Regions from separate parts of the Spongisporangium articulatum genome, predicted to be linked through region 1. Evidence: riboswitches for the same ligand, from Rfam matches in the RefSeq annotation. Region 1 holds a riboswitch; the other holds the start of a gene.
What was found. Region 1 has a riboswitch for cyclic di-AMP ahead of ACIB24_RS22665 (C40 family peptidase). Riboswitches for the same ligand answer to the same signal wherever they lie in the genome.
Positions count from the first base shown of each region.

Region 2: another riboswitch for cyclic di-AMP. It lies ahead of ACIB24_RS00800 (C40 family peptidase); the one in region 1 lies ahead of ACIB24_RS22665 (C40 family peptidase).

Region 1 is NZ_JBITLV010000010.1:77,961-93,659, forward strand. It holds gene ACIB24_RS22590 (FG-GAP repeat protein) at 1-31, opposite strand, end outside; gene ACIB24_RS22595 (group II truncated hemoglobin) at 28-516, opposite strand; gene ACIB24_RS22600 (TetR/AcrR family transcriptional regulator) at 598-1,176, shown strand; gene ACIB24_RS22605 (fumarylacetoacetate hydrolase family protein) at 1,173-2,129, shown strand; gene ACIB24_RS22610 (MBL fold metallo-hydrolase) at 2,126-2,869, shown strand; gene ACIB24_RS22615 (TetR/AcrR family transcriptional regulator) at 2,968-3,519, shown strand; gene ACIB24_RS22620 (LLM class flavin-dependent oxidoreductase) at 3,576-5,819, shown strand; gene ACIB24_RS22625 (dihydrofolate reductase family protein) at 5,850-6,335, opposite strand; partial or broken gene ACIB24_RS22630 (MMPL family transporter) at 6,380-6,988, shown strand; partial or broken gene ACIB24_RS22635 (heavy metal translocating P-type ATPase) at 7,380-7,586, shown strand; gene ACIB24_RS22640 (ArsR/SmtB family transcription factor) at 7,650-8,039, shown strand; gene ACIB24_RS22645 (cation diffusion facilitator family transporter) at 8,036-9,097, shown strand; gene ACIB24_RS22650 (SHOCT domain-containing protein) at 9,338-9,589, shown strand; gene ACIB24_RS22655 (response regulator transcription factor) at 9,632-10,345, shown strand; gene ACIB24_RS22660 (sensor histidine kinase) at 10,347-11,495, shown strand; cyclic di-AMP (ydaO/yuaA leader) riboswitch at 11,667-11,841, shown strand; gene ACIB24_RS22665 (C40 family peptidase) at 11,908-12,651, shown strand; gene ACIB24_RS22670 (DUF6153 family protein) at 12,761-13,204, shown strand; gene ACIB24_RS22675 (DUF305 domain-containing protein) at 13,293-13,931, shown strand; gene ACIB24_RS22680 (heavy metal translocating P-type ATPase) at 14,067-15,699, shown strand, end outside.
Region 2 is NZ_JBITLV010000001.1:151,271-166,969, forward strand. It holds gene ACIB24_RS00750 (regulator) at 1-45, shown strand, start outside; gene ACIB24_RS00755 (ABC transporter permease) at 131-937, opposite strand; gene ACIB24_RS00760 (ABC transporter ATP-binding protein) at 934-1,815, opposite strand; gene ACIB24_RS00765 (hypothetical protein) at 1,832-3,055, opposite strand; gene ACIB24_RS00770 (acyl-CoA desaturase) at 3,413-4,408, shown strand; gene serS (serine--tRNA ligase) at 4,467-5,762, opposite strand; gene ACIB24_RS00780 (hypothetical protein) at 5,786-7,111, opposite strand; gene ACIB24_RS00785 (cation diffusion facilitator family transporter) at 7,135-8,088, shown strand; gene ACIB24_RS00790 (aldose epimerase family protein) at 8,121-8,957, shown strand; gene ACIB24_RS00795 (HNH endonuclease) at 9,154-9,648, opposite strand; gene ACIB24_RS00800 (C40 family peptidase) at 10,092-10,706, opposite strand; cyclic di-AMP (ydaO/yuaA leader) riboswitch at 10,832-10,979, opposite strand; gene ACIB24_RS00805 (metal-dependent transcriptional regulator) at 11,279-12,010, opposite strand; gene ACIB24_RS00810 (cryptochrome/photolyase family protein) at 12,085-13,476, shown strand.

The DNA of each region.
Region 1 (15,699 bases):
TCGCGCGGGCCCGGCGAGCGGGACCAGTCACGAGTCCTCCGCGATCCAGGGCGGGGCGACGCCCCACCCCCAGCGCGGGACCGGGGCGTCGGGGACGACGTCCGCCCCGGGCTGCGAGTTGGCCATGGCCAGCCGGGTGCCCCACTCCAGATAGCCGACCAGCGCGGCCCGGAACTCCGGGTCGGCGGGCAGCCCGGCGTCGTCGGCGGCCAGGCTCATGAGCGCGGCGAAGCGGTGCCGCTGCGCGGCGGTGATGGACAGGTCGCGGTGCTTGGCCACCATGTGCGGGTAGCCGCCGAGTTCGTCCGTGTAGCGGGTCGGGCCGCCGAAGACCTCGCTCCACCAGGCGATCACGTGGTCGCGGTGCTCGGCCGTGACCGCGCCGCCGAACACGGGTGACAGCAGCTCGTCCGCCTCGACCCGGTCGTAGAACACGTGGATCATGCGGCCCAGCGCCTCGATGCCGCCCGCCCAGTCGTACAGCGTCGGGCGACCCTCTTCCCCCGGAAGCGTCATGGTCGGGAGTCTAGGCAGGTGACCTGGAGGCTGAGCCTGACCCGGACGCTAAAGCAACCTGGTTCGCCTTAGACTGCCGCGATGGACGCGAGGGGCAGCCGGCCGGGAGGACGCTCGGCGCGCGTGCGGGAGGCCGTCCTCGGGGCCGCCCTGGCCCTGCTCGACGAGGGCCGCACCCAGCTGAGCCTGCCGGAGATCGCCGAACGGGCCGCGGTCGCCCCGTCCTCGCTCTATCGCCGGTGGGGGACGTGGGAGAACCTGATCAGCGAGGCGCTCCTGGAGCAGAGTCAGGCGACGGTCCCCGTCCCGGACACGGGGACGGTCCGCGGCGACCTGATCGCGTTCGCCGAAAGCCTCGCGAGGTTCCTGGCCACGCCGCGCGGGGCCGGGCTGTTGCGGGCCGTCTCCACCGGTGAGCGGTCGGAGGCGTTCCGGGCCGCGCAGGACCGCTTCTGGGACGAGCGGTTCGCGCTCGGGCGCGTCATGGTCGAGCGCGGCATCGACCGGGGCGAGCTCGACCCGCAAACCGACCCCCGCCTCCTCCTGGAGATGGTGGTCGCGCCCCTTCACCTGCGTCAGCTGTTGCTGGGGGACGACCCGACCCTGAAGATCGCCGAGCAGGTCGACCTGCTCCTCACCGGCTCCCGGAGGCATTCATGAACCCGAGCTCGAACCCCGTCGGTCGGCCCTCCCGGGTCCGGCGCCGGCTCATCGATGACCGGGCGGTGACCGAGGTGATGATCGACGGAACCTGGGTGCCCTGGGACGGTGGGCCGGCCGACCCCCTCGGCGTCCCGGCCGGTGTTACCCGGCGCGATCCGAGCCCGCAGGGCGTTGTGGGCTCGGCAGCGGAGGCGGACCTCCTCCTGCCGTTCGCCCCGCTCTCGTTCCGTGACTTCATGCTGTACGAGGAGCACGTCATAGCCGCGTCCCGAGCGATGGCCCGCACGTACCTGCCGCGCCAGTACCTCGTCACCGCGCTGTACGAGAAGGTCACCCGCTCGACGTTTCCGATGTTCAAGCCGAACGCCCTCTGGTACGAGCAGCCGATCTACTACATGAGCAACGCGCTCACCTTCGTGCCCACCGGGTCGGCCGTCGCGGCCCCCGCCTATGCCGACCGTCTCGACTACGAGCTGGAACTCGGGTGTGTCCTCAACCGGCCGCTGCGGGACGCGACCCCCGCCGAGGCGGCCCGAGCGATCGGCGGATACGTCGTCCTCAACGACTTCTCCGCCCGCAACGTCCAGCTCCGGGAGATGCGCAGCGGGTTCGGGCCGCAGAAGGCCAAGCACTTCCTGTCGTCCATGTCCGCCGAACTCGTCGCCGCGGACACCGTCGACGTCACCGACCTCGCGGCGAGCGTCTCGATCAACGGCGCCGTCGTGACGACCAGTTCGACCCGGGCGCCGAAACACTCCCTGGCCGAGGCCCTGGCCTTCGCCTCGCGCAGCGAGCAGCTCTACCCGGGCGAACTGTTCGGCTCGGGCACCCTGCCGGGGTGCTCGGGTCTCGAGGCGGGTCACCAGCTTCACGCCGGTGACCTGCTGGAACTGGAGATCGAGGGAATCGGCACCATCCGCCACACCGTCGCGCCCGGAGGGCAGCCGTGAAGGTCACGCAGGTCACCAGCAAGGTCCACCTCGTCACCGGCACCAACGTCAACTGGGCGATCATCAGCGACGGCGACGCCGTCACCCTCGTCGATGCCGGCTACCCCAACGACGGAGCCGCCCTGCTGGCGTCCCTCGAGGCGATCGGCCGTCGGCCGCAGGACGTGCAGGCCGTCCTGCTCACCCACGCCCACCTCGACCATCTCGGCGGCATCCCGACGCTGCGGGCCGAGCATCCCGTACCGGTCCTGACCGGGGCCACGGAGGTCGCCCACGCCCACCGCGACTACCTGGAACAGATCAGCCCGGTCCAGATGCTGCGGCAGTGCGGCCACAAGGCCGGGATCGTCTGGGTCGCCCAGACCCTCAAAGCCGTTCTGCCGCATGCGAACATGTCGGTCCCCTCCGCGGCGCCGGTCGCGTTCGACGAGCGCCTCGACCTCCCGGGTGCCCCGATTGCGGTGTCGACCCCCGGTCACACCACCGGGCACACCGCGTATCTCCTCGACGAGGAGGGCGTGGTCTTCACCGGGGACGCCCTCGTCACCGCCCACCCGCTCCTGCCCGGCCCGCCCAGACCCCAGCTGTTGCCACACTTCTTCAACGAGGATGAGACCGAGATGCGCCGCAGCCTGCGCGTTCTGGGCGAGTTGCCGGCCGACGTGCTCGTGCCCGGCCACGGGCCGGTCGAACGACGCCCCATCGGGCGGATAGTGGGCGATCTCGACACCGACGGGTGACGGGGCCGGGGCGGGCCGGTCACCTGGCGGTCGGTGTTTCGCCAACGGCGGAACCCTGAAACGGATTAGTTATCCGTTTCAGGGGTACTGTGCTGCACATGAGTCCTTCCGCCCGGGCCGACGCGGTGCGCAGCCGCGAACGCATCCTCGAGGTGGCCCGGGGGCGGGACGCGGCGCAGCTGCGGCTCAACGAGATCGCGCGCGACGCGGGGGTCGGGGTCGGCACCGTCTACCGGCACTTCCCGAACGTCCGGGCCCTGGTCGAGGCGTTGAGCGTCGAGTCGCTCCGCCGTCTGAGTGAGGCCGCTGAGGCCGCGGCCCAGGAGCCCGACCCCCTCGTCGCGCTGCGCCGGTTCCTCGACGACGCGCTGGCGCTGCAGCTCGCCGACTCCGGTCTGCAGGCCGTGCTCGTCGACCTCGAGGCCTCCGACCCGGCCGTGCACAGTGAGTGCACCGCGGCCCGTGCGCAGATCCACCAAGGCTTCGGCGCCGTCCTGGCCCGGGCCCAGGCCACGGGCGCCGTGCGCGCCGATCTCTCCGCCGCCCAGCTGCAGCGGCTCGTGTGCGGCGTCGAGCACGCCGTGCGCCTCGGCTCACCGGCCGACCGGCCGCTACTCCTCGAGGTTCTCATCGCCGGCATCCGGACCTGAGCCATCCGGACCTGAGACATCCGGACCTGAAACATCCGGACCTGAAAGGACCACCCATGGACTACGGACACGACCTCCTCTTCGGGGCCTTCATCACCCCGACCGCCGGGGACCCGCAGACCCCCGTCGCACTCGCTCGTCGGGCGGAGGCGTCGGACCTCGACCTCGTCACCTTCCAGGACCACCCGTACCAGCCCTCTTTCCTCGACACCTGGACGCTCATGTCCTACGTCGCGGCCGCCACCGACCGCGTGCGCATCGCGCCGAACGTGCTCAACGTGCCCCTGCGGCCGCCGGCGGTGCTCGCGGGTGCCGCGGCGAGTCTCGACCTCCTCTCCGGCGGCCGCCTGGACCTCGGCCTCGGCGCCGGCGGGTTCTGGGACGCGGTCGAGGCGATGGGCACTCCCAAACTCAGCCCGGCGGAGGCGGTCACGGCCCTCGAGGAGGCCATCGAGATCATCCGGGGTCGCTGGGACACCACGCAGCGCGGTGGCCTGTTCACCCACGGCACGACCCACGCGGTGCACGGCGCCAAGCGGGGCCCTCGTCCGGCCCACGACATCCCGATCTGGCTCGGAGCGCGAAAACCCCGGATGCTGGCGCTGCTCGGACGCGCCGCCGACGGCTGGCTCCCGTCGCTGCCGTGGCTCGAACCCGGCGACTACGCCCGCGGCAACGCCCGGATCGACGAGGCCGCCGAGGCGGCGGGGCGCGATCCGCGGGCGATCCGCCGGTTGCTCAATGTCGGCTCCTCGCCGAAGGACTCGCGGGCCTGGGCGGAGGAACTCGCCGGGTACGCGCTGACCGACGGTGTGTCGGCGTTCATCGCGACGGGCGACGACCCTCGCGCCCTGGAGCTTTTCGGTGCGGAGGTCGCCCCGGCCGTGCGCGAACTGGTCGCGCGGGAACGGAACGCGCGGGGCACCGCGCCCGCGCCGACCCGGTCGCGCGCGGCGCTCTCGCAACGCCGCGCCGGCATCGACTACGACGCCGCCCCCGCGGGCGTGCCCGTCATCGAACCCGGCGACTTCGAGTACCCGGACGTCGCCAACACCTACATGCGCGGTGGCCGGCCGGGCATCGTGCTCCAGCCCACCGACGCCGTCCAGGTCTCGCGCGCCGTCGCCTTCGCCCGGCGGCATCCGGACGTCCCCCTGTCGGTGCGCAGCGGCGGGCACGGCATCTCGGGGCGCAGCACGAACGACGGCGGCATCGTCATCGACCTGCGCCGGATGAACGCGATCGAGGTGCTGGACGACGGGCGGCGGCTCGTGCGCGTCGGCGCGGGTGCGCGCTGGGCCGAGGTCGCGGCCTCGCTCGGCGAGCACGGCTGGGCGCTGAGCTCCGGTGACTACGGCGGCGTCGGGGTGGGCGGGCTCGCGACGGCGGGCGGCATCGGCTGGCTCGCGCGGGAGCACGGGCTCACGATCGACCACGTGCGCGCGGTCGAGTTGGTGCTGGCCGACGGCTCCATCGTGCGCGTGGACGCCGAGCACGACCCCGATCTGTTCTGGGCGGTGCGCGGGGCGGGCGCCAACATGGGCATCGCGACGTCGTTCGACTTCGAGGTCGACGAGGTGGGCGAGGTCGGCTGGGCGCAGCTCGTCTTCGACGGCAGCGACGCGGCCGCCTTCCTGGAGGGGTGGGGTGCGGCGGTGCAGGCGTCGCCGCGCGACCTCACCAGCTTCCTCATCATGTCGGGAGCCCGGCGTGGACAGCCGCAGACGGCGTTCGTCATGGCGATGGTCGACAGCGCCGACTCCGACACGATCATCGAGCGGCTCCAGCCGTTCGCGCAGCTCGGGCCCCTCCTGCAGCAGTCGGTCCAGCTGACGACCTACGCGCAGGTGATGGCCAACGCCGACCTCGGCCCGCAACAGGGCGCGGGCGAGCCCGTGTCCCGCTCCGCGCTCGTCGACGCGATCACCCCCGAGGTGGCCGCCGGCGCGGCACGACTGCTCGACAGCGGTGCGACGCACTTCTTCTCGGTGCGGGCGCTGGGCGGGGCGGTCGCCGACGTGCCGGACGACGCCACGGCCTTCGCGCACCGCTCCGCGGCCTTCTCGATCGCGACCTTCGGCGCGAACGAGGCCCGGTTGGAGGCGGCCTGGCGCGACGTCGCCGGGCACTCGCGCGGGCTCTACCTGAGCTTCGAGACGTCGCTGCGCCCCGAGCGCGTCGGTGAGGCATTCCCGCCGGCGACCCTCGAGCGCCTGCGCGCGGTGAAGTCCCGGGTCGACCCCGACAACCTGTTCCGCGACAACTTCGCGATCGCCGCCGAGTCGGCCGTCACAGGCTGATCCCGGCTGATCCCGGCGCGCCGTGCGCGCTCACCGACCGTCGGGTCCGGCCCAGGTCACGTCTGCCTGGTGGCGTCGCATGCGGTAGTGCAGGAGCAGACACCCGCCCGAGCGTTCACAGGTCAGGAGCTCGAAGTGGTGAAGCGCGGCGTCGTCGGGGAAGAGCCGACGGCCTTGGCCGGCCAGGCTCGGCGCGACGACGAGACGCAGCTCGTCGACCAGGCCCGCGGCAAGCAGGGTGCGGGACAGCGTGAGGCTGCCGTGGACGCCGATGTCCTTGCCGTCCTGTCCCTTCAACTCGGAGACGAACGCCGGGGCCGGCCGGTCGACGCGGGTGGTGCCCCACCACGGGAGTGCGGGCTGCGTCGAGGAGAACACGTACTTGGTCGCGGAGTTGATGAAGTCCGCGAAGGGTTGCATCGTCGAGCGGGGCCAGTGCGGCGCCCACTTGTCGTAGGTACGGCGGCCCAGAAGGACCGCATCCTGGGTCGAGATCGTCTCGCCGAGGAAGTCGATGAGCCGCTCGTCGGCGTCACCGAACCACTCGCCCTCGCCGCTGCGCGCTGCTGATGATCGCGTTCCGCAGCATCGTCGTCCCGCTGACGGCGGCCGTGATGAACCTGCTCGCCTCGGCGGCGTCCTTCGGCGTCGTAGTCGCGGTGTTCCAGTGGGGCTGGGGCTCGGAGCTGCTCGGCGTCGGCAAGGCCGGCCCGGTCGAGGCCGTGCTGCCGGTGATCATGCTGGCGATCCTCTTCGGCCTGTCGATGGACTACCAGGTCTTCCTGGTCAGCCGGATGCACGAGGAGTGGCAGCGCACCGGCGACAACCGGCAGGCGGTGCGGGTCGGTCAGGCCGAGACCGGCCGGATGATCACCGCCGCCGCCGTCATCATGATCTGCGTGTTCATGGCCTTCGTCTTCGGCGGCCAGCGGACCATCGCGGAGTTCGGCGTGGGCCTGGCATCGGCGGTGGCGATCGACGCCTTCGTCCTGCGGACCGTGCTGGTGCCGGCCGTGATGCACCTGTTCGGCCGGGCCAACTGGTGGTTGCCGGCGTGGCTGGACCGGCTCCTGCCGCACGTCTCGATCGAGGGCGCGGCGGACGACGTCAGCCCGCATCCCGCGCCGCCCAGCCCGATGCGTCGAGCCGAATCGGCGAGTCTCCGATGAGCTCTGCCCTCGCCGAGACATCAGCGGAAACGGTGGGGAGTTGGCGGATCTGGTGGATGGCTCCGCGCAGATCTGTCGTGTGCCCCCGGCCGGAGCCACCGTCGCGGCCCGGGGCTCCTGCGTCGCCCCGGCCCGCTCCGTCTCCCGTCATCCTGCCGGCGGGCACAAGAGAAGCCTTGGTTCGCTGGCGCGACCAAGGCTTCGATTTGTGCCCCCGGCGGGGCGCACCACAGATCTGCGCAGCATCACGGCAGGAACGGCCAGTATCTCCGCCGCCATATCGCTAGCTCCGGCCAGAATCTTAGGCACGGCATCGGCTCGCTGAGGCGGATGGTCGGAAGGCGAGGTCACCTAAGTGGGAGCGCCTTCGGCACCGGATGCGGAGTCCGGGACCGGCAACATCGGCCTGGCGCTGGCGATCATCATCGTGCTGTTCCCGCTGGCCCTCTTCGGCGTCCTCGGTCTCGCCGAGGTCGTCCTGGTCCACGAGGTCGCCGAAGTGGTGATCATCCTGAACGGGATCCGCGCCGCTCGGGTGCCCATGGCTGTGCAGCTACCCGCCACGCAGACGCCTGACCTGGAGCTGGTTCCTGCCTAGTGGTCCACCGCGCCTGAAGCCACCCCGATTGCCGACCAAGATGCATAGCTCTACTATCTGTTTATGGATGCGGATAGCTGCACACGCGGTGAGCGGCTCCCGGTCGATCAGGTGGACCTCGCGGTAGAGGTGTTCCGGATGCTGGCCGATGCGACCCGGGTGCAGATCCTGTGGAGTCTGCGTGACCGGGAGCGGTCGGTGAGTGACCTGGCCGAGTGGACGGGGAAGGCGCCCGCATCGGTGTCGCAGCACCTGGCGAAGCTGCGGATGGCGCGGTTGGTGCGGACCCGCCGCGAGGGCACCACGATCTTCTACCGGCTCGACAACGACCATGTCGGACGGTTGATCACCGATGCTGTGTACAACGCCGAGCATGCAGGCCCCGGTGTTCCGGGCCATCACAGCGAGGACGTCACGCCGTTGGGCACGGACGTTAGAGCCCAGTCCCGATGAACCAGCCCTCCCGCCATTACCACCCCCATCGGCATGACGGACAGCGAGATCAGTTGGTAGCCGCCGGGCATGGACATGGCCACGCAGTGGACCACGCCGATGATCACGGACACGTGCACGCGGGTGGTGTACGTGGCTTCCTGGCCGGAATCTTCGCCCCGCACAGCCATGACGCCACCGATTCCCTAGACGGCGCGCTGACAGCCAGTGGCGAAGGCATCCGCGCGGTCAAGATCAGCCTCGTCCTGCTTGCACTGACCGCGTCCCTGCAGGTCATGGTGGTGGTGATGTCGGGATCGGTGGCGTTGCTGGCAGACACGATCCACAACTTCTCGGACGCACTGACGGCGATCCCGTTGTGGACCGCGTTCGTCCTCGGGAGAAGGCCGGCCACCCGCCGCTACACCTACGGCTACGGGCGCGCCGAAGATCTCGCCGGCCTGTTCGTCGTCGCCATGATCGCCCTGTCCGCGATCATCGCGGGCTGGGAAGCTATCGACCGGCTGCTCAATCCGCATCTGGTAACCGATCTCGCCTGGGTCATCGCTGCCGGCCTGCTCGGTTTCGCCGGCAACGAACTGGTCGCCCAGTACCGGATCCGGGTGGGCCGCAGGATCGGCTCGGCCGCGCTGGTCGCCGACGGCCTGCACGCCCGCACCGACGGATTCACGTCCCTGGCAGTGGTCGCCGGTGCTGGCGGAGTGGCCGCCGGATGGCAGTTGGCCGACCCGATCGTCGGGCTCCTCATCACCGTCGCGATCCTCGCCGTGCTTCGCAGCACAGCCCGCGACATCTACCGGCGGCTGATGGACGCAGTTGATCCGGCACTGATTGACGATGCCGAGGCAGCGCTGTCCCAGGAGCCCGGCGTAGTGGTGGTTCGTCGGGTCAGGATGCGCTGGATCGGGCACGAACTGCATGCCGAGGCAGACCTCACCGTCGCCGACGACACCACCCTTGACCAGGCGCACCGGGTGGCTCATGCCGCCGAACAGACTCTCATTCGCGCTGTCCCGAAGCTGACCCGTGCTCTGGTCCACGCTTACCCTGCGCACTGAGCGGCGGGGCAATGTCGCTCCCGTTCGATTGCTCCGTAACCGATCGGGCCCCCTCGGGCCGGGCGCACCAGGGCTGACAGGGCCGAGTCCCGGTTTGGCAGGGCCGTAGGTCCCTACCGGCGCAGGCCATCGACCGGAACAGTGGAAGACGTTCATCAGTAACCCAGCCACGACGATGACCGGAGCGATTCGGTTCGACGAACACGAGGATTCACCATGATGTACGGCTACAGCGATCAGATGAGCGGTTGGATGTGGCTGCTGATGGGGCTCGGTCAGGTCGCCTTCTGGGGTGCGCTCGTCGCGGGGGTCGTCCTCGTCTACCGCTCGAGGGGCGCCTCGGCAGCATCATCTGGCCAGCCGCTCGGGGGCACGCCCGAGCAGGTGCTGGCCGGCCGCTTCGCTCGTGGCGACATCGACGAGAGCGAGTACAGCCATCGACTCGGCGTCCTTCACCAGCACGCGGGCGGACCGGTTTCCCCCGATCGGTGATCCCTCGCACACCCGCGGACGTGTGTGGTCGATGATGTTCTGGTGGACGACTCGACGGGACTGAGCGCGCGCTCCTCTCGCGGTCGGCGCGCACTCGTCATCGATGACGAGATCCACCTGGCGTCGATGATCGCTGGCTACCTGCGCCGAGAGGGTTTCGACGTCGACCTGGCCGGCGACGGTCAGCAGGCGCTGGACAAGGCACGCGCTGAACATCCGGACCTCGTCATCCTGGACCTCGGGCTGCCTGAGTTGGATGGCGTCGAGCTGTGTCGCGAGCTTCGGACATTCTCCGACTGCTACGTGATCATGGTTACCGCTCGCGCAGGCGAGGCGGACAAGCTCCGCGGTCTGGCTGCTGGAGCCGACGACTACATCACGAAACCGTTCAGTCCAAGAGAACTGGTGGCCCGCGTTGAGGTGATGTTCCGCCGGCCTCGATCAGGTCGACCCGTTGGCGACCTGGTGATCGGTGACCTGACGATCGATCGGCCTCGGCGTGAGGTGCGTCTGGCAGGAGCACCTCTGGAGCTGACGCCGATCGAGTTCGACGTCCTGGCCGCCCTCGGGGCCCGACGTGACACCGTGCTGACTCGCCGGCAGATCCTGGACATCGTCTGGGGCGAGAGCTGGGTCGGGGACGAGAATCTGGTCGATGTCCACATCGGGCATCTGCGGCGCAAACTGTCCGACGGCCCTGGCAATCGGCGGTACCTGCACACCGTCCGGGGCGTCGGGTTCCGGATCGGTGAGTGAGATGCCAGGCAAGGTGAACAGCACGGCGGCAAGGCTTCTCGTCGTGATCATCGCGGTAACGGCATTCGGATCCATCGTGGGATGGGTGGTCGGAGCGTTGATCGCTCCGCGGATCTTCCACCATCATCTGCACAACGCCCTGCCGCAGGTCGCGACCGGCGTTCTCGTCCATGCCGACGAGGCTTTCACGACAGCCAATTCCATCGCTTTCGCGGTGTCCCTGCTTGCGGCTCTGCTCTTCTCGGCAATTCTCGCCCTCTACCTGAGCCGCCGGCTGTCGCGGACGTTGGGTCCGTTGACCGAGGCCGCGTCCGAGGTGGCTGCGGGCAGGTACGACGTCAGGGTGGAGACCGGGGGGCTCGGGCCTGAGGTGGACGATGTCGTGATCGCTTTCAACGACATGGCGGCACGCCTGGAGCGCGACGAACGGACCCGGTCGCGACTCCTGGCAGACGTGGCGCATGAGCTTCGCACGCCGGTGGCGACGATCGAGGCCTACATCGAGGGCATCCTCGACGGCGTCGTCGAACTCGACGCCTCGACGGCGGCGGTGCTTACGCTGCAGATCGCCCGGATCGCCCGGCTCACCGACGACATGGCGGCGGTCTCCTGGGCCGAAGCTGATCGGCCCCGGCCCGAGGCCGGCTCCGTGGACCCGGCGCGGTTGGTCGAATCAGCAGTTCTCGCAGCGGGAAGCCGCTTCGAGGCCAAGGGCGTCCACTTGCTCACCACGATCGAGCCGACACCCACGATCCGGGCCGATGCCGAGCGTCTCGGCCAGGTGCTGGGCAACCTGCTGGACAACGCGTTACGGCACACGCCACCGACCGGCGCCGTGACGATCGCGACGTGGGCATCATCGGAGCGGGTGCACCTGTCCGTTACGGACACCGGAGACGGCATCCTGGCAGAGCACCAACCCCTGATCTTCGATCGCTTCTACCGGGTCGACACCGCCCGCGACCGGCTCCGCGGTGGATCCGGCATCGGACTGGCCATTGCAAAGTCCCTGGTCGAAGCAAACGGCGGACGGATCTCCGTAGTCAGCGACGGACCCGGTCTGGGGTCGACCTTCACCCTGGAGTTTCCGATCGAGAACACTTCTGAGCACGTCCGGGTGCCTTCTTCAGAGAACCTTCAAGAAGGCTGATCCACGGCCTGCTGACCTGCGCAGACGCCGCTCGGATCATGCGTGCGGCGGGTCCAGAGGCGGTCAGTGCCGTGATCGGAACGTGACGTACCCACTGCCTCCCGGATAACTTTAGCCTCGCCTCCTCGCGCTCCGCGAGGTGGTGCCTGATCGGACGCCGAGCTCTGCCACCGCGTCGGGCTGCGACACTCCGCATGGCAGAGGCGGGGGACCCAAGAACTTCGGCCGAGCGCGTACCTGCGTCTCGGCCTTGGGGTGAAGCTCGCCGCCGCATTCAGGGGCGGCAGGCCGGGTGAACTCCCATCCGAACCCGACAGCTGACCTCGTAGGCGTCCGGAGAGGGAAACCGTTGTCCGAGCGCGCCTCCGCACGCCACCGATCACCCCACCGACCAACCACACCGATGTCGGACGTGGCCGACGCCATCACCGGCCAGCTCACCGCGCTGACGTCACCGCTGACGGTAGTCGGCAAGACCGGCCTCGTCCTCACCATGTCGTCCGGTCTGATCGCCGGCGGTGCGATACCCGCACTGGCAGGGACTACCGCGGCGGCTACGACGGGCCGGTCTGCCGAAGGCGGGATGGTGACCGCAGCGATGCCGGCCAGCGCGCTGGCCATGGCCTCGTCCCTCTCGGTTCAGAATTCGGGGCTGACGGCCCCGGCGGCCGCCCAGGTCACCTTCGAGAAGTCAGCCTTCAAGGCGATCAAGAGCTCCGCTCGGCCTGCCTCGGCAGAGACCTCAGCTGGCGCAGCCGGGAGTTCCGCTGGGTCTGCGGGAACCGTTGCTCCGGGTGCCGCTGTCAACGGCTCCGCAGTGCTGGCCATCGCTGCCCGCTACGTGGGAACGCCATACCTGTACGGCGGCACGACCCCGAACGGCTTCGACTGCTCCGGGTACACCGGATACGTCTACCGGCAGCTCGGAGTATCCCTTCCGCGGACGGCGGACCAGCAGCTGAACGCCACCCGGCAGATCTCCCGGGCCGACGCCCGTCCCGGAGATCTCGTCTTCTTCGTCTCCGGCGGCCGGGCCTACCACAACGGAATCTACGCCGGTGGAAACCTGATGTACGACTCTCCACGCAGCGGCAAGTCTGTGTCCAAGCGCGACATTTGGAGTGCAGATGTGGTCTTCACCCGCGTGACCGGGTAAGCAGTGGTCAACCGAGCACCCCGTCGAATCTGAAGATTCGGTGAAGATGGGTGGTCAGAGGGCCCCGAACCCGGGTTCCCGGCATAGGACGCGCCTACCGTTTCTGCCAATGCGTATCGGCGATCATCTCTGGCGGGCTCGTCTGCGGGGCTTCGCAGTTCTTGCCCTGCTGCTTGGTCTCCTGGCCATGCACGGTCTCAGCTCGCAGCACTCCATGGCCGGCATGTTCGCTCCCGCCGACATGACGCATACGACGGCGATGACCACCTCAACTGACGGCATGCACTCGCCGGCCGAACTGGGGGTCGTCGAGTCACCCCGCGCTGACACCGGCTTCCATGTCCCTGCGCTCGCTGCGAGTCCGATGGACCAGCTGATGGCCGATTGCCTGGCCGTCCTCCTGTCCACCGTCCTTCTCCTGCTGGCGCTCATGGTCGTTACCGGCCGTAGGTCCAGCCATTGGATGGCAGCGGGGTCACCTCTCGAAGCCGTCATCACACGGCCGCCGGATCGTCCACCGATACTGGGGAGTCTCTGCGTTCTGCGGGTGTGACAGGGCCGACCGCGCGAGCTGCTCAGTACGGCTCCGAACGGATCGCCAAGCCCTGTCCATGTCCAGAACCTGAAAGGCAATCCCTCTCATGAAGCACGCCAAGCACGCCCTCGCTGCCGCCGTTTTGGCTGCGGCTGTCGTCACTCTCAGCGCCTGTGGCGGGAGTGACGGCACGATGTCGTCTGGGACCTCGATGACCCCGATGAAAGGCATGGGGCAGAGTTCATCCGGTCCGGCGATGCCGGCCTCGGGCCCGCACAATGCCGCCGACGTCACGTTCAGCACGCAGATGATCTCCCACCACGCGCAGGCCGTCGAGATGACCGACCTCGTCCTCGCGAGCACGCAGAACGCCAAGGTCAGGGCCCTCGCCACCCAGATCAGGAACGCTCAGACGCCTGAGATCACCACAATGAGCGGGTGGCTGAAGGGCTGGGGCGAGCCAGTGCCGGACACCACCATGGCTGGCCAGGACATGGGTGGGATGTCGATGGACGGCATGATGAGCGACTCCGAGATGAACCAGCTCAAGCAGGCGCAAGGAACTCAAGCTGACACCGAGTTCCTCACCCTGATGTCTAAGCATCACGCCGGCGCCATCGAGATGTCCAAGACAGAACTGACCAGCGGACAGAACGCTGCAGCCAAGGAACTGGCAACCTCGATCATCGAGACCCAGACGGCCGAGATCGCAGACATGCAAGGCCTTCTGAACTCGATCGGCTAGTAGACGGTAGATCCGCACCCCGTGATGCCGGGGTGCGGATCTACCGCGCGGGGCGCACTTCGCGGTAAAGCCGGCGTTCAACATCGCCTGTGACCCAAGCCTTGACAAGATACCCCCGGGGGGTACCGTGAGGGTATGAGTACCAGCACGGGATCGAATACATCGCAGGCGCATGCGCTCGTGAAGGACCCGGTCTGCGGGATGGATGTGGATCCGGCTGCCGCTGAGCACCGCTTCGAGCGCGCAGGGCAGGAGTACTTCTTCTGCTCCGGGCACTGTCGGGCGACGTTCACCTCCGACCCCGACACCTACCTCGCTAACCGGCCCGCCGCTTCCCCCACGGGAGCTGACCAGGTCGCGGAGTGGACCTGTCCGATGCACCCGGAGATCCGGCAGCCCGGGCCGGGCTCGTGTCCGATCTGCGGGATGGCTCTGGAACCGGTCACGGTGACCGCGGACTCCGGACCCAGCCCTGAACTCGCGGACATGACCCGGCGCTTCTGGGCTGCCGTCGTCCTGTCCGTACCCGTTCTCGTCCTGGGCATGGGCAGAGACCTGGTCCCTGCGATCCACGACCTCGTCTCGGCGACGGCGTCCACCTGGATCCAGTTCGCCATGGCGACCCCGGTGGTGCTGTGGGCGGGATGGCCCTTCCTCCAGCGCGGCTGGGTCTCGGTACGGACGCTGAAACTCAACATGTTCACGCTGATCGCGATGGGCACCGGTGTCGCCTGGCTGTTCAGCGTGGTCGCCACGATCGCACCCGGCATCTTCCCCGACGCGTTCCGCATGGACGGCGCGGTCGATGTCTACTTCGAAGCCGCAGCCGTCATCACGACGCTGGTCCTGCTCGGGCAGGTCCTCGAACTGCGCGCCCGCGAGCAGACCTCCGGAGCCATCCGTGCGCTGCTCGACCTCACCCCGAAGACCGCCTACCGGCTCGCCGCCGACGGGTCCGACGAGGAGATCACCCTCGACCTGGTCCAGATCGGTGACCGGCTCCGAGTCCGCCCCGGCGAGAAGATGCCCGTCGACGGGATCGTCGAGGACGGCCGGTCCCTGCTCGACGAGTCCCTCGTCACCGGCGAGTCGATGCCGACCACGAAAGCCAGGGGTGACGCCGTCATCGGGGGCACCCTGAACCAGACCGGGTCGCTCATCGTCCGCGCCGACAAGATCGGTCGCGACACCATGCTCGCCAGGATCGTGCAGATGGTCGCCGACGCCCAGCGCTCCCGCGCGCCGATCCAGCGGATGGCCGACCGCGTCGCCGCGTGGTTCGTCCCGGCCGTCATCGCCGCCGCGGTCATCGCCTTTGTCATCTGGGCCCTCGTCGGGCCCGACCCCCGGCTCGCGCACGCGCTGATCGTCGCCGTCGCCGTCCTGATCATCGCCTGCCCCTGCGCCCTTGGCCTCGCCACACCGGTCTCGATCATGGTCGGCGTCGGGCGTGGCGCCGGGCTCGGCGTCCTGATCAAGAACGCCGAAGCGCTCGAACTGCTCGAGAAGGTCGACACCCTCGTCGTCGACAAGACCGGCACCCTGACCGAGGGTCGCCCCTCAGTCACCCGGGTCGTCCCGTTGGCCGGCTTCGACGACCGGGAGTTGCTCCGGCTCGCCGCCGGAGTGGAGCGCTCCTCCGAACACCCCCTCGCCCGCGCGATCGTCAAGGCAGCTACCGATTCGGGTCTGCCGATCCCCGATGTGACCTACTTCGACTCACCCACCGGCAAGGGAGCGGTCGGCATCGTCGAGAACCGCCGGGTCC
Region 2 (15,699 bases), on a different contig from region 1:
GAAGACGCAGTGGTCGAGCCGAAGGCTCCGGCCATCGTCGACTGAGAGTCGCCGGTGGTCGTGATCATGGAAAGTTCTACTGGAGGCGCCCCGGCGCCGTAAGTAGAAGTTTCCATGATCACGACCAGTTCTACTTCACTTCGCGCTTCAGCGTACGCACGAGCCCGAGCACCCCCGGCAGGACGACCCAGAACGCCACGCTCGCGACGACGTGGCCGTAGGGGGCCGACTGGTCGGAGTTCAGCAGCTGGCTGGCGTTCCCGTTCAGGTCGATCCAGGCCAGCGCCGACCCCACCGTGTCGAAGTTCTGCTTCAGGACCCCGAAGATGATGGGCAGGACGAAGTACAGGACGAGGTAGGCGACGATCGCCAGGGGCGAGTTCTGGAACAGCATCCCGAAGGCGATCCCGACCAGGATGAAGATCAGCTCGTAGGCCGCGCTGGCCAGGAGCACCTCAGGCGACAGGCTCCAGTCCACCGGGTGGGCCCGGTCGAGGAGCACGGCGACGCCGTAGCCGACCGCCGCCAGGGCCAGGCCCAGGAGCACCGACAGAATGGTGTAACCCACCCCGGCCAGGACCTTCGCGGCCGCGACCCGGCCCCGCTGCGGCACCAGGGTGAAGGTCGACATCACCGTGCGCTGCGACCACTCGGTGGTGACCATCAGGATGCCGAGCAGCGGGAGAAACACGGAGGCGGGTATGACGGTGAACTGGAAGATGCCCTCGTAGGCGAAGTTGGCGTCCGGGCCGAGGATCACGGCGAGCGCGACCCCACCCACGGTGATCAGGGCGATGACCAGGAGCAGCCAGAACCCCGACCGGGTGTCGACCATCTTGCGCATCTCGAGGCGGGTCAGCGTGAGCAGACCGGGCCGGTACATCGTCGAACGGTCCCGCGCGGTGCGAGACCTCACGGACGCGGTCGTGGCGCTCATCGGGTCACCGCCGGGGCACTCGTGATCTTGAAGAACAGGTCCTCGAGGCCGGCGTCCCCCGGCCTCAGCTCCGTGAGCACCAGCCCGGCGGCCGCCGCGGCCCGCCCGACGACGAGGGGTTCGGCGTCGACCCGGAAGTGGTCGGTGGTGGGCGTGACGACCAGCCCCGCCGCGCGCAAACCCTCGCCGAGCGCGACCGGATCCTCGCCCTTGACGATCGAGCCACTGCCCTTGAGCAGGTCGTGCTTGGCGCCGTCGGCGGCGATCCGCCCGTTGCCGATCATCACCAGGTGGTCGGCGACGGCCTGCACCTCGTGCAGCAGGTGCGACGAGAGCAGCACCGTGCCGCCCTCGGCCGCGAAGCCGGCCAGCAGGGTGCGCATCCAGGCGATGCCCTCGGGGTCGAGGCCGTTGGCGGGTTCGTCGAGCACGAGCACGCTCGGGTCGCCGAGCAGGGCCTGCCCGATGCCGAGCCGCTGCCGCATGCCGAGCGAGTAGTTGCCGACCCGCTTCTTCTCGGCCCCGGCCAGGCCGACCCGCTCGAGCATCGCGGTGACCTTGGACTTGCTCACCCCGAGGGTGCCCGCGGCCAGGCCGAGGACCTCGCGGCCCGTGCGGCCGGGGTGCTGGGCCGAGGCGTCGAGCAGGACGCCGACCTCCAGCCCGGGGTTCGGCAGCTTCGCGAAGGGCACCCCGTTCACGGTGGCCCGCCCGGACGTCGGCGCGGTCAGCCCGCACAGCACCCGCATGGTCGTGGACTTTCCGGCCCCGTTCGGGCCGAGGAAGCCGGTCACGGTGCCCGGCTCACAGGTGAAGCTCACGTCGTCGACGGCGACCTGGCCGCCGTAGCGCTTGGTGACATGTTCGACGGTGATCACGTCGCCCACCCTTCCGCTATTGCCCCGCTTCGGCCAACTTTCGCCCGGCTTTCGGCGTGGCCACTGCGGAGAGCACGTTCTTCGTCACTCGGACGGCGAAGCGCTGCGCCTGAGCCGGCACGCCGCCCGAACACGTCCGGTTCACCGTGCACGCCCAGGCGCCGGTCCCGGCGCTGAACACCACCGCGCCCGAGCCGAGCACGCTGTACGTCGCGGCCTGGGTCGAGGCCTGGGCGCCGCAGCCGACCCAGGTGCCGGCGACCGTGGTCCGCTGTCGAGCACTGCCCGCCGCGATCGCAGCTCGGTCGCTGCCGCCGGCGACCAACCCCGGCACCAGGAGGCCGGGATAGACGGTGAGCCCCTGGTAGCCCCACCACCCGGCGTCACGCACCACCCAGTCGGCCCGCACGGACGACGTCGGCCGGCAGGCGGGGGACTGTCCGGTCAGGCGGGTGGTCGCCCCGTCGCCGGTGCCCGCACCGAAGAAGGCGAGGTTCGTGCCCGTGCGGGCGGCGGCCCGCACGGCGGCCGCCAGACCCGCGGGCCAGTCCCGGCTGCTGCCGGTGACCACGGCGGCGGCCCCCTTGAGGAGCGCGGGGTGCGCGGCGACGTCCGCCTCCGTCGCGTACGCCAGCGGCGCGCCGTACCGCTCGGCGACCTGGACGACGCCGAGCTCACCGCGCAGGAAGCCGCCGGGGGTGCGCCAGGTGGCCGGGGAACTCATCACCAGGACCCGGCCGCGGGCGTCGGCGCTGCGCACGGCGAGGGTCCCGTACCGGGTGGCCGGGCCGGAGTCGGCGCGGATCAGGTAGGTGCCGGCGGGCCAGCCGGTGGTGTCGATCCGGCCGCTCGGCGGGGACGTCCCCCGCCAGACCTCCCGGGCGCCCGCGCCGCCGTACCAGCCGATCCGCAGCGCGCTCAGGGTCACCGGCTGCTCGCTCGCGGCGGTGACGGCGAAACCCTCACCCGGCGCGACGGACGTCGCGGCGACGGTCAACCTCAGGCCCGCGGCCGAGGTGCGGGCCGCCGGGACGCGCCAGCCCGCGAACCCGGGGCGCGCGTTCTCGGCCGCGACGTCGAGGGGCTGGGCCGGGACGCTCGAGGCGACCGGCGTGGACGAGGGGGTGGCCGCGGCCGCCGCGCTCCCGTCGTCCGGCTGCGTGGCCGCCGCGCCGATGCCTGCGGTCACGGCGCCGAGCCCTGCCAGCAGCAGGACGGCGGTGAGGCGGGCACGGGGCACGGTGACCGATTCTGTCGTCCGTGCGGACGGAGGCGAAATCCAACCCGCCGCCCGCGAGGCATGCGTCACGCGGGCCGGCGGACGACGCAGGGTCGGGGCGGCGGCTCACGACCGGGCCGGCCCGGGTGGAGTCCGAAGCGGGCCAGGCCCCGCTGAGCCGAGCGGGCGCATGACCCCTGTCTGACCTGCATGATCTTGGATTTTGCAGAAAGTTGAGGCGTCTGCACTTGCGCAACCTACGGGGACGTAAGTTATGGTTTCGGAACCGTAACCTACGAGACCGTAGGTTGAGCAACGTATGACCAACTTCACCTCCCGGCCGAACTCCCTGACGCCGACCACGGAAGGACCTGGTCCATGACCGCAACCACCAACACCGCCGCCGAGCTCGGCGACGAGGCGCCGCGCCGGCCGAAGCCGAAGCGCGAGATCGCCCCTCTGACCTACGGCCGCAAGGGCAACATCGAGATCTTCTTCCTCTGGGTGTTCGTCCTCGCCCCCTGGGTGGCGCTGGCCGCCGGCATCTACCTGACCGCCAACACCCCGTGGGCGATGAACTGGACGCAGGCTGCGCTGTTCGTCGTCTTCTACGTCTTCACCGGCCTCGGGATCACGATCGGCTTCCACCGCTACCTGACCCACGGCGCGTTCAAGGCCAAGCGCCCGCTGAAGATCATGCTGACGCTGGCCGGCACGATGGCCATCGAGGGTGGGCCGATCCGCTGGGTCGCCGACCACCGGCGGCACCACCAGTTCTCCGACGAGGAGAACGACCCGCACTCGCCGTGGCGTTTCGGCCACAGCCTGGGCGGCCTGACCAAGGGCCTGATCTGGGCCCACACCGGCTGGCTGTTCACCCGTGAGAACACGAACTCGCGACGGTTCGCCCCCGACCTGATCGCCGACCCGGACATCCGGTTCTTCCAGAAGAAGTTCGTCTACGTGCTGCTGTTCAGCCTGCTCCTGCCGACCGCCCTCGGCGGCCTGCTGACCTGGTCGTGGCAGGGTGCGGTGGCCGGGTACATCTGGGCCGGTCTGGTCCGCATCGCGCTGGTGCACCACGTGACCTGGTCCGTGAACTCGGTCTGCCACGTGTTCGGCGAGCGGCCGTTCACCACCACCGACAAGGCCTCGAACGTGTGGTGGCTGGCCATCCTGAGCTTCGGCGAGTCGTGGCACAACCTGCACCACGCCGACCCGACCTCGGCCCGGCACGGTGTCGACAAGGGCCAGATCGACATCTCGGCCCGCACCATCTGGCTGTTCGAGAAGGCCGGCTGGGCGTACAACGTGCGCTGGCCGAAGGCCTCCCGTCTCGACGCCAAGCGCAAGGACCAGGCGCTCGCCGCCTGACGCCCTGTAGCGGGAGGGGCCCGTCACCGGCAACGGTGGCGGGCCCTTCTGCGTGCCCTCAGGCGGGCTTGCCGTCGGGGGTGATGGCCGCGAAACCCGCATAGGGAACGAGCTTCTCGGGTAGCACGATCGAGCCGTCGGCCCGCTGCCCCTGCTCGAGCACCGCGGCGAGGGTGCGGCCGATCGGCAGCCCCGAACCGTTCAACGTGGCCACGAACGTCCGCTTGCCCCCCGCATCCTTCGTCCGGATGTTCGCCCGCCGGGCCTGGAACGTGCCGAAGTCGGAGCAGGACGAGATCTCCCGGTACTTGCCCTGACCCGGCAGCCACACCTCGATGTCGTAGGTCTTCTGGGCGCTGAACCCGGTGTCCCCGGCGGCCAGCACGACCACGCGGTACGCGAGACCCAGCTCCTGGAGCGCCTTCTCGGCATGCCCGACGAGCTCCTCCAGCTGCGCCGCCGACTCCTCCGCCGGGCAGAACCGGACCAGTTCGACCTTGGCGAACTGGTGCACGCGGATCAGCCCGCGGGTGTCGCGACCGTAGGAACCCGCCTCCGAGCGGAAGCACGGCGTCCACGCGGTGTAGGCCAGCGGCAGCTGCGCCGGTTCGAGCACCTCGTCGGCGTGCAGGTTCGTCAGCGGCACCTCGGCGGTCGGGATCAGGTACAGATCACGCGTCCCCGTCCCCGTCTTGAACAGGTCCTCCTCGAACTTGGGCAGCTGCCCGGTGCCGACCAGCGCGGTCGGCTGCACGAGGTACGGCACGGAGAACTCGGTGTAGCCGTTCTCGCCCGTGTGCAGGTCGAGCAGGAAGCCGGCCAGGGCCCGTTCGAGCCGGGCGCCCAGCCCCTTGCTGACCACGAACCGCGGGCCGGAAAGCTTGGTGGCGCGGGCGAAGTCGAAGATCCCGGTGCGCTCGCCGAGGTCGACGTGGTCGAGCGGTTCGAAGTCGAAGTCCTGCGGGGTGCCCCACCGGCGCAGCTCGACCGCGTCGTCCTCCCCGCCGTCCGGCAGGTCGTCGAGCGGCAGGTTGGGGACGGCGAGCATCAGGTCGCGCAGCTCCTGCGCGGCGGCGTCGTGCTCGAGTTCGGCCTCGCGGACCTGCTCCTTCAGCAGCCGCGCGCGCTCCTTCAACTCCTCCAGCGCCGCCGGGTCGCCACCCGCCTTGGCCGAGCGACCCACCTCACCGGCCACGCGCTTGGACTCCGCGCGCAGTTCGTCACCGGTGCGGATGGCGGCGTTGCGCCGGGCCTGGAGCGCCTCGATCGCCTCGACGTCGAGCGTGTAGCCGCGGCGCGCGAGCTTGCGCACCGCGTCGTTCGCGGGGTCGAGCAGGGCGCGGACATCGTGCATGCACTGACCGTAGCAATCTGCGGTCAGGTGGCGAAAAGCAATACCAGGCCGGTGCAGGTGAGTCCCACCATGAGCACCAGGAGGGGCACCTGCCCCAGCACCGCGGCCCGGCGCGGGAACAACCGGATCGCCCGGTCGTGGGCCAGCACCACGCCGAGCACGTGCCCGAGCACCACCGCGAGCACCTGGACGACGACCACCACGTTGGGGTCGGCCGGCGCCGACCACACCGAGACGGAGCCGACCGGGACGTCGCCGCGCGGGTGCAGGAGGTGGGGCAGGCCGCGCTGCCCCTCGATGACGAGCAGCGAGTAGTAGTGGGCCACGACGTAGCCCAGCGCCACCGGCACGACGGAGTGCGCGAAGGCCACCGGCATCGACTCGCCGCCCGGCCCCCGGCGCACCCCGGCGACCAGCCCGGCGAGCTCGGTGCAGGCCACGTACAGCCCCGACAGCAGCAGGATCGTCCCGAGCAGCCCCACCGTGGGCAGCAGGTACACCGGCAGCGTCGACTGCTGCACCCAGCCCGCCCAGTGCGGCGACCCGGACAACCCGTCGTAGGCCGTGGAGCCGAGCATCACCATGACGACCGCGACCAGCCCCGGGGCGGGGCGCAACGCGTCGAGCCCCGCCAGCGGCGAGCGCAGCACCACCTCCGCGCCCCGGCCGGCGGACCGCCGTCCGAGCACCGCGAACCGGCCGAACAGGCCCGACCAGGCCTCGAACGCGTCCGCCCGGTCGAACCACACCGACCCGTAGAGCATCGCCGCGAACAGGTGCACGACCGCGTACACGCCGATCACCCACCGGAACACGGGCAGCTCGGAGTTGTCCGGGTAGATCAGCTCCAGCCAGGTGAAGCAGAACAGGCCGACAGCCGCGGGCCAGTAGCCGATCCGCGCGGGCAGCGGGTAGGCGCCCTCGCGTGGGTCGAGCCGGGCCAACCCCAGCAGGCCACGGTGGATCAGCCGCAGCGGGTTGAGCCGCCGCCACACGTTGCCGAGCAGCACCGAGACGGGCACCAGGCCGACCCAGAAGTAGACGTAGACCAGCCACGGCATCGGGTTGTTGCCGGAGTCGACGCCGGTCAGCGCGAGCAGCAGGTAGACCAGCAGCAACCCCGCCAGCACGGTGACCGCGAGCCGGGCCCCGCGGGAGGAGACCAGGCGGGTCAGGCCGGGCAGGGGGCGCCCGGCGTCCCGCCCCTCGATCCGCGGTTCGCGCCACAGCAGCCCCAGCGCCAGGAACGAGACGACCACCGCGGCGGCGGCGCCGGCCACCGCCCAGCCGAACGGGAGCGGAAGGTCCTGACGGCCGCCGATACCGTGCGCCAGTAAGGCAGTCCTCACGGGCCAGAACGTACCCTGGTGGCGTGACCGACCACGCCCACCCCCACCCGCAGGGGTCGGGCCACGGGCACGCCCACACCATCTCGGCGGACGCGGACGGCCGGCTGCTGCGCGTGGCCCTCGGCCTGCTGGTCACCTTCATGGCCGGCGAGGTGCTGGTCGGGATCGCGGCCCGCTCCCTGGCCCTGATCTCCGACGCCGCACACATGCTCACCGACGCCGCGGCGATCGTCCTGGCGCTGGCCGCGGCCCGGCTGGCCCGACGGCCCGCGACGGGACGGATGACGTACGGCTGGCGCCGCGTGGAGATCCTGGCCGCGCAGGCCAACGGGTTGACGCTCCTGCTGCTGTCCGTCTGGCTGGCCTACGAGTCGGTGCGCCGGTTGATCGACCCGCCCGAGGTCGAGGGCGGCCTGGTGCTCGGGACGGCGGTCGTCGGGGTGGCGGTGAACGTGGCCGCCACCTGGGTGCTGGCCCAGGCCGACCGCACCAGCCTGAACGTCGAGGGCGCCTTCCAGCACGTGCTGACCGACCTCTACGCGTTCATCGCGACGGCGGTCGCGGGGGCCCTCGTCCTGACCACGGGCTGGAACCGGCTCGACCCCGTCGCGTCGCTCGTCGTCGTCGCGCTGATGACCCGCTCGGGGCTGCGGCTGGTGCGCGAGTCGGGGCGGATCTTCCTCGAGGCCGCGCCGGCGGGGCTCTCGCCGCAGGCCATCGGCGCGTCGCTGGCCGCGGTTCGGCTGGTGCACGAGGTGCATGACCTGCACGTCTGGGAGATCACGTCGGGACAGCCCGCCTTGAGCGCGCATGTGCTGGTCGAGCCCGGTGCCGACTGCCATGCTCTGCGGCTGGACCTGGAGTCGATGCTGACCCGGGACTACGCGATCGGGCACACCACCCTGCAGGTCGACCACGCACCCGCGACCACGTTGCGGATCGGCCCGCCGCCCAGCGCCCACCCGCCGCACGGCTGACCGTCCGGCCGGCCCGCCCAGGAGGAGACCGCATGTCCTGCACGCCGGTCACGGTGACCGCCCCCGACGGGGCCGCGCTGACCGCGTGCACGCACGGCGGCCACGTCCTGGGCTGGGTGCCGGTCGGCGGCGCGCAGCGGCTGTGGTTGTCGCCGACGGCGGAGTGCGGGCCGGGGCGCGCGATCCGCGGCGGCGTCCCGGTGATCTTCCCGCAGTTCGCGGGGCGCGGCCCGTTGCCCAAGCACGGGTTCGCGCGCGACCGCGCCTGGCAGCGGGTCGACGGCTGTCCCGCGGGGACGTGGGCGGCGACGTTGCGGGACGACGAGCAGACGCGCGCGCTCTGGCCGTACGCCTTCGAACTGCGCCTGACCGCGACCGTCGCCGCACAGGAGCTGACCATCGACCTCGAGGTGCGCAACGACGGCGCGCAGCCGTTCGAGTTCACCGCCGCGCTGCACGGCTACCTCGTGGTCCGCGACCCGCACGCCGAACTGGCCGGGCTGGGCGGGCTGCACGCGCAGGACAACGCGCGCCCGGAGCCGGCGGACGACGGCGACCCGGTGTGGCTCGGTGCCCCCGGGGAGTCGGTGCCGGCGCTGCAGCCGCGCGACGTGTCCCTGCTGGGGGCGACCGACCCGGTGGACCTGGTCGACGGCACGCTCGGCCGGCTCACGCTCACCGCCGAGGCGTTCACCGACCGGGTCGTCTGGAACCCCGGTCCGGGGCATGGCCTGGCCGACGTCCCGGCCGGCGCCGAGGCCGGTTTCGTGTGCGTCGAGGCCGCGCGCCTGACGCCGGTCACGTTGCCCGCGGGGGCGACGTGGACCGGACGCCAGACGCTGCGTGCCGAACCGTCAGTTGCCCTGTAGAAGAACACCTTTGACCGGCGCGTAGGGTAACGCCGAAGTGGCCGTGACCAGCACCTTTGACCGCTCGACGTCACACAGCGTAATGGGGCTTTGCGCTTGTGCAGTCGGCATGGCAATATCTCTCACGCACCGGCGCCAAGAGCGCCGGTGCACCAGTTTGGGCGGGTTCGAGGGCCGGGCCAGGAGCAGACCCGGTCTAGGCCGCCGCCGCCAGGTACTCCTCCCACTGCGGGTCGCGCACGTCGGCGCCGCGCACCACCCACTGCGGGCCCCGGGGGACGCCGGGCCGCACCCGCAGAGTCCAGCCCTTCTCCTCCGGGGTGCGGTTGCCCTTCACGTTGTTGCACCGCACGCAGCAGGCGACGAGGTTCTCCCACGTGTCCCGGCCCCCGCGGCTGCGGGGCAGGACGTGGTCGATGGTCGTGGCGTGCAGGCCGCAGTACGCGCACCGGTGGTCGTCGCGGCGCAGGACCCCGCGCCGGCTCACCGGCACCGACCGGCCGTGCGGGACGCGCACGTAGCGGCCGAGCACGATGACCGAGGGCCGGGGCAGGATGACGCTCCCGCTGACGACCGGGACCGGCCCGTCGGCGATGACCGTCGCCTTGCCCGCCAGCACGAGCACCAGGGCCCGCCGGAACGAGACGACCGCGAGTGGCTCGTACCCCGCATTGAGAACCAGAGTGCGCATCACGCCTCCCCTGCCGACAACGTGCCGCAGGCGATTGCGGTGGCCGCCGTTCCACGGTGAGGCCGTGTGATCGGCCTCGGGACGACGAAAGGCGCCGTTCCCAACGGAACGACGCCCTGGCTCGCGCGCGGCTGGACCACCGGTAGTAGTGGTACCACCGGTAACCGGACACTCGTACTCGCCAGGGCGGCAATGACACTGCGCAGCGCGTCAGGCATCACGACCTCCTCAGCTCGCACAACACCCGATGGACTCTTCGCAGAGTAAGCGCATCGACCCCACGAATCACTTCTTTTCTACCGAGGCGAGTCGTGCTAGTGGTGACGGCCGGGAAAACTCTGTCGGCAAAAAGCGATCGGCACCGGCCCCTGCGGAGGGGGTCGGTGCCGATCGTCGAAGCTGTGTCGCGGAGTTGAAGCCGTACTGCGGAGTTTCGGTCTCGCTCAGAACCGGCCGAAGACGACCGAGCTGCTGTAGATCTCGCGCTTGGAGGTGACGTGGCCGGTGCTGCCGGCGTCGATCATCATGTTGTCGCCCGCGTAGATGCCCACGTGGTACGCGCGGCCCCCGCTCAAGAAGAAGACCAGGTCGCCGGGGACGGCCTGGTCGCGGGAGATGCGCGTGCTGGCGATCAACTGCTCGTTCGCCGTGCGCGGGAGGTTGATGCCGGCGAGGCGGTACACGTAGCCGGTCAGGCCCGAGCAGTCCCAGCCGTTCGGCGTGGTGCCGCCGTAGACGTACTTGACGCCCAGGTAGCGCGAGGCGATGGCCACGATCGAGGCGCCCTTCGAGCTGCCGAAGCTGCCGAGGTCGAACGACGGACCCTGGCTCTTCGGAACGGCCTTGAAGGCGCCGGTCTCGAAGGTGACCGCGGCGGCCGCGGGGGCGGTCAGCTCGGTGGCCGAGGAGTCGGTGGCGCCGACCGCCGACAGCAGGCCGCTCTGCAGGGCCATGCCGGGCTGGACGGCGATCGGGGCGGTGGCGGGCGCAGCGGCCTCGGCACCGGAGGTGGCCGCGTTCGCGGGAAGGCCCATCGTGGCCACGAGCCCGCTGGACATGGCCAGCACGACACCGCCACGACCGAGTGTTCCCACGTGGTCGGTGACGGCGTTGGATAACGACGTAAGGGGCGTACTAGGTCGAACTGTCGCGCGGTGACGCGACGTTGCTCGAGTAGTCACTTTCAGCCTTCTCCGTACGCCTTCGAGGTGAGCTGTCGGGTTCGGGTGGGAGATCACCCGGCCGGAAGGTTCCCGGCTTCACCCCAAGGACCGCAGGGAGCACGGCCCGAAAGTGGTTCCCCCGCCTCTGCCATGCGGTGTTGTAGCTGGCCCCGGAGCCAGTGGCAGAGCTCGGCGTCCGACCCGGGGGCTTCTCGGAGGGAGAGAAGCGATCGAGAACGTATCCCATGCCCCGGGGGGATGTCACGTCTGTGTCACGGTGACATCCGATTTCTTTACGTTGAGTTACCAAGATCCTACGTTCTGCCTAGGACTCACTCGCTCAGACATGGCGAAACCGGACAGACGGTAACTGGTTGAAAGCCGGACAGAGAGCCCGGCCCGGCTGAGGCCGCGGAGGCGGCGCGGAGGCCGCTCAGACGACCGTCAGACGGGCGCTCAGACGACCGTCAGACGGCCTGGACGAACACGTGCCGGGCGACGTCCGGCAGCAGCTGCACGGAGCCCGCCGAGCCCGCCGAGCCCGCCGAGCCCGCCACGCCGGCTTCGGGCGCGACGTCCAGCGAGTACCCCGACGACGTGCGGGAGGCGACCACGACGCTGCCCGGCTTCAGCCCGGCCTCGGCGAAGCGATGCATCACGTCGTTGTCGATCTGCAGCCGCTCACCGAGCCGCCGGACCAGCAGCGAGGCCCCGTCGGCGACCAGCGCGTCCGGCAGGCTCAGCACGCCCTCGCGGAACGCGTCGGGCGAGCTCGCCGCGCCGCCCAGCTCCTCCAGCCCCGGGATCGGGTTGCCGTAGGGGCTCTCGAGCGTGTCGCCGAGCATGGCGAGCAGCTTCTCCTCGACGTGGTCGCTCATCACGTGCTCCCACCGGCAGGCCTCTTCGTGGACCAGCTCCCACTCCAGCCCGATGACGTCGACCAGCAGTCGCTCGGCGAGCCGGTGCTTGCGCATGACGCGGGTGGCCTTGGCCCGGCCCAGGTCGGTCAGCTCGAGGTGCCGGTCGCCGGAGACGTGCAACAGTCCGTCCCGTTCCATCCGGGCGACCGTCTGCGACACCGTCGGCCCGGAGTGGCCGAGACGCTCGGCGATGCGGGCGCGCAGGGGGACGACGCCCTCCTCCTCGAGCTCGAAGATCGTCCGGAGGTACATCTCGGTGGTGTCGATGAGGTCGCTCACGTGCGCATTCTCCTTCACGCGGAGGCTGTCGCGCACCCATGACGCTGTGTTCTCCGCCGTAGGCTGAACGCTCGATGCCCCCCTCTGCTTCCGGCCCCGGATCCCGCACGGTCCTGTGGTTCCGCCGCGACCTGCGCGTGCAGGACCATCCGGCCCTGGTGCGGGCCGCCGCCGACGGGGCCCACGTCGTCCCGCTGTTCGTCCTCGACCCCGCCCTGCTCGAGCCCGCGGGCGAGCCGCGCCGCGCGTGGCTGGCCCGCTCACTCGCCGCGCTCGACGCGACCCTCCAGTCTTCGGGGGGCCACCTGGTGGTCCGGACCGGGAAACCCGAGGACGTCGTCCCCGAGGTCGCCCGGGAGGCGGGCGCCGAGCAGGTGTTCGTCACCGCGGACGCCGGGCCGTACGGCCGGGCGCGCGACGCGCGGGTCGCCCGGGCGCTCGAGGACGGCGGCCGCCGGCTGCGCGCCGTCGGCTCCCCCTACGCCGTGGGCCCGGGATCGCTGCTCACCGGCGGCGGGACGCCGTACCAGGTGTTCACCCCGTTCAGCCGGGCCTGGCTGGAGCACGGCTGGCCCGAACCGGCCGGGCGGCCCCGGCCGCACTGGGCGGACGCGGCCGGCGACGGAACTGGCATATCAGTTCCCGACCAGTCCCTCGGGGGCGTGGAGCCCGGTGAGGCGGCCGCGCGGCGCCGGTGGCGGGAGTTCCTCGAGGACGGCCTGGCGGACTACGCGGACCGCCGCGACCGCCCCGACCTGTTCGGTACCTCGCAGCTGTCGGCGGCCCTGAAGTTCGGCGAGATCCACCCGCGCACCCTGCTGCACGACCTCCGGGAGGTGAGCTCCCGGCGTCCCACCCTCGCGGCGGGCGCCGAGGCCTTCCGGGCCGAACTGTGCTGGCGCGAGTTCTACGCCGACGTCCTGTGGCACCGGCCCGAGACGGCCCGCGAGTACCTGCGCCCGCAGTACGCGCGGATGCGCTACGACGAGCCGGGCGCGGCGTTCGAGGCGTGGACGCAGGGTCGCACCGGGTTCCCGCTGGTCGACGCCGGGATGCGCCAGCTGCTGGCCGACGCCTGGATGCACAACCGGGTCCGGATGCTGGTGGCCAGCTTCCTGGTCAAGGACCTGCACGTGGAGTGGCAGCACGGCGCCCGCTGGTTCATGCAGCACCTGCGCGACGGCGACCTGGCCAGCAACCAGCACGGCTGGCAGTGGGTGGCCGGCTGCGGCACCGACGCGGCGCCCTACTTCCGCGTGTTCAACCCGGTCACGCAGGGGAAGAAGTTCGACCCGGACGGCGCGTACGTGCGCAGGTACGTGCCGGAACTCGCGCACCTGCCGGGCGGCGCGGCCCACGAACCGTGGAAGCACCCCGAGGGCTACGCCCACGGATACCCGGAACCGGTGGTCGACCACGGGGCCGAACGGGTGGAAGCGTTGAGCCGCTACGACGAGGTGCGCTGAGGCTGCCGGCGACTCACCGGCCCCGGCGAGCAGACAGCCCGCAGGGTCGCCTTCGCCCCTCGCACTCGGGCGGGGAGAGTCGGCCGCCGTGCCGGACGAGCACGGCCCCTGCGGGCTGCGGTGACTGCTGGTTTTCGCTGAGAGATGAGTTACCGCCCTAGCGGGCAGCCACCTCACGCGTCCGATGTGAAATCACTTTCCGGACCACCTCCTTTCCCGTGTACCCAGGACGCTAGGCCGGGCCGGAGCCGTTCGCAACGGGGTTTTCGGCCGGTCGGGTCGGGGTGACTTTCGCCGTCGAATTGACCACTAAACCGCCCAACGGGGCATCATCGTGGCGATGGCCGGCAGTCCCGACGACATCTGGCAGGCGCTTCAGGCAGCTGACGCCCTGCCGCCCGGGCGTGCCCGGACGGAGCGGCTCGAGCAATTGGTCGAGCAGGCGGACATCGACGGCGACGCCGAACGGGCCACCGCCGCCCGCCTGTCGCTGGCGCCCGCGCTGCTGCACGGCGGCCGGCACCGCGAGATCGGGCCGGTCCTGGCCTGGCTGCTGGCCCGCTACGAGGAGCAGCAGAGCTGGCTCGGGCCGTGGGAGCGGCAGAGCATCCTGTTCAGCTTCACGTGGGCGACGTCGGCGCTGCTGCCGCACCCCGACGTCCCGCTGGCCCAGATCGAGGCCGCGCTCGCCGACATGACCGCGCGCTACCGGGCCGCGGGCGAGTCGCTCACGCCGGTGCTGAAGGTCCGGTACGACCTGGCCGTGCACCGGCACGGGTACGCGGAGGCCGAGGAGGCCTACGAGGCCTGGGTCGAGGCCTCGCGCAGCGACCTGTCCGACTGCGCGTCCTGCGAGCAGGCCGACCACATCCGGCACCTGACGGCGACCGGGCGCCACCAGGCCGCGGCCGCGCTGGCCATGCCCCTGCTCGACGAGCCGCCGGAGTGCCGCGGCCAGCCGTACCAGACCATCGCCGCGGCCATGGAGTCGCTGCTGGTGGTGGGCGAGACCGAGCGCGCGGCGTTCGAGCACATGCGCGGGGTTCGGCTGCTGCGCATGCACGAGGACGACGAGGTCGGTGACCCCGGCGACGCGCTGCATCCCGACCAGGTGCACGGCCCGGTGTCGGCGATCCCGGGGCGCGCCGAGCACCTCATGGTCTGCGCCCGCTCGGGCCGGCTCGACCGCGGGCTCGACCTGCTGCAGTACTGGATGCCGTGGCTCGCCTCGGGGTCGGCGCCCGCCTACCAGGTGATGGTCACGACGGCGGCCGGCGGCCGGTTGCTGCGCGGCGTCACCGAGGCCGGCGGCGGCGACCTGCAGATCACCACCGGTCGCTGGGGTGACGTGAGCGCCGAACGGCTGGGCAGCCGGTTGGCCGGGCGGGCCCGCGACCTGGCCGCCCGGTTCGACGCCCGCAACGGAACGGACGCGATCGGCAGGCTGGTCGCCTCGATGCTCGACGCCCCGGACGACCTGCCGGACCTGCCGCTCGACTTCGTCGCCCGGGCCCCGCAGTCGATGCGGTTGCCGCGCCGCGAGCCGCTGACCGCGCCCGTGCGAGCGACCGGGCGGCGCGGTCGCCGGGTCGCCCAGGACGAGGGCCCGCAGGCCCTGGCCGACGCCGGTGACCTGGCCGGGCTGGCCCAGGCCTTCCGTGATGCGGCCACGGCCGACTCCGCCGAACGCCGGGCGGCCGTGCTGTCGGCCTGGCGCTCGGCCCGGGACATCTACCTCGACCTGCCCGAGGACGACTTCGAGGGCAGTCGGTCGGCGGCCCGGCTCGACGCCTGGCTGGCGCTGGCCGACCTGGAGCGCGCGGCGGACAACCCGCTGGTCGGCGCGCACGAGGCGGAGGAGCTGCGGATCGCCGCGGCCGCGGCGGCCGACCGGTTGCGCCGGGCGGGCCTGTCGGCCGAGGCGCTGCTGCACGAGCAGAGCTGCGTGATGGCGACCGCGCGGGCCGGGCGGATCGACGCCGCCGAGGCGATGACCCGGGTCGGCAAGACGGCCGCCCAGGTCAGCGCCGAGGGCACCCCCGGGCAGGTCGGTCTCGCCTACTGCCGGCTGGCGCTGGCCCGCGAGGCCGTGGCCCGGGCCGGCCTGTCGGAACCGGCCCTCGACCTGGGCGAGCTGGGCGCCGACCTGCGCGAGCACGACCCCGTCGACCAGTCGATCGCCGCCCTCACGTCGGTGTACCCGACCGAGCTCGACTCGCAGCA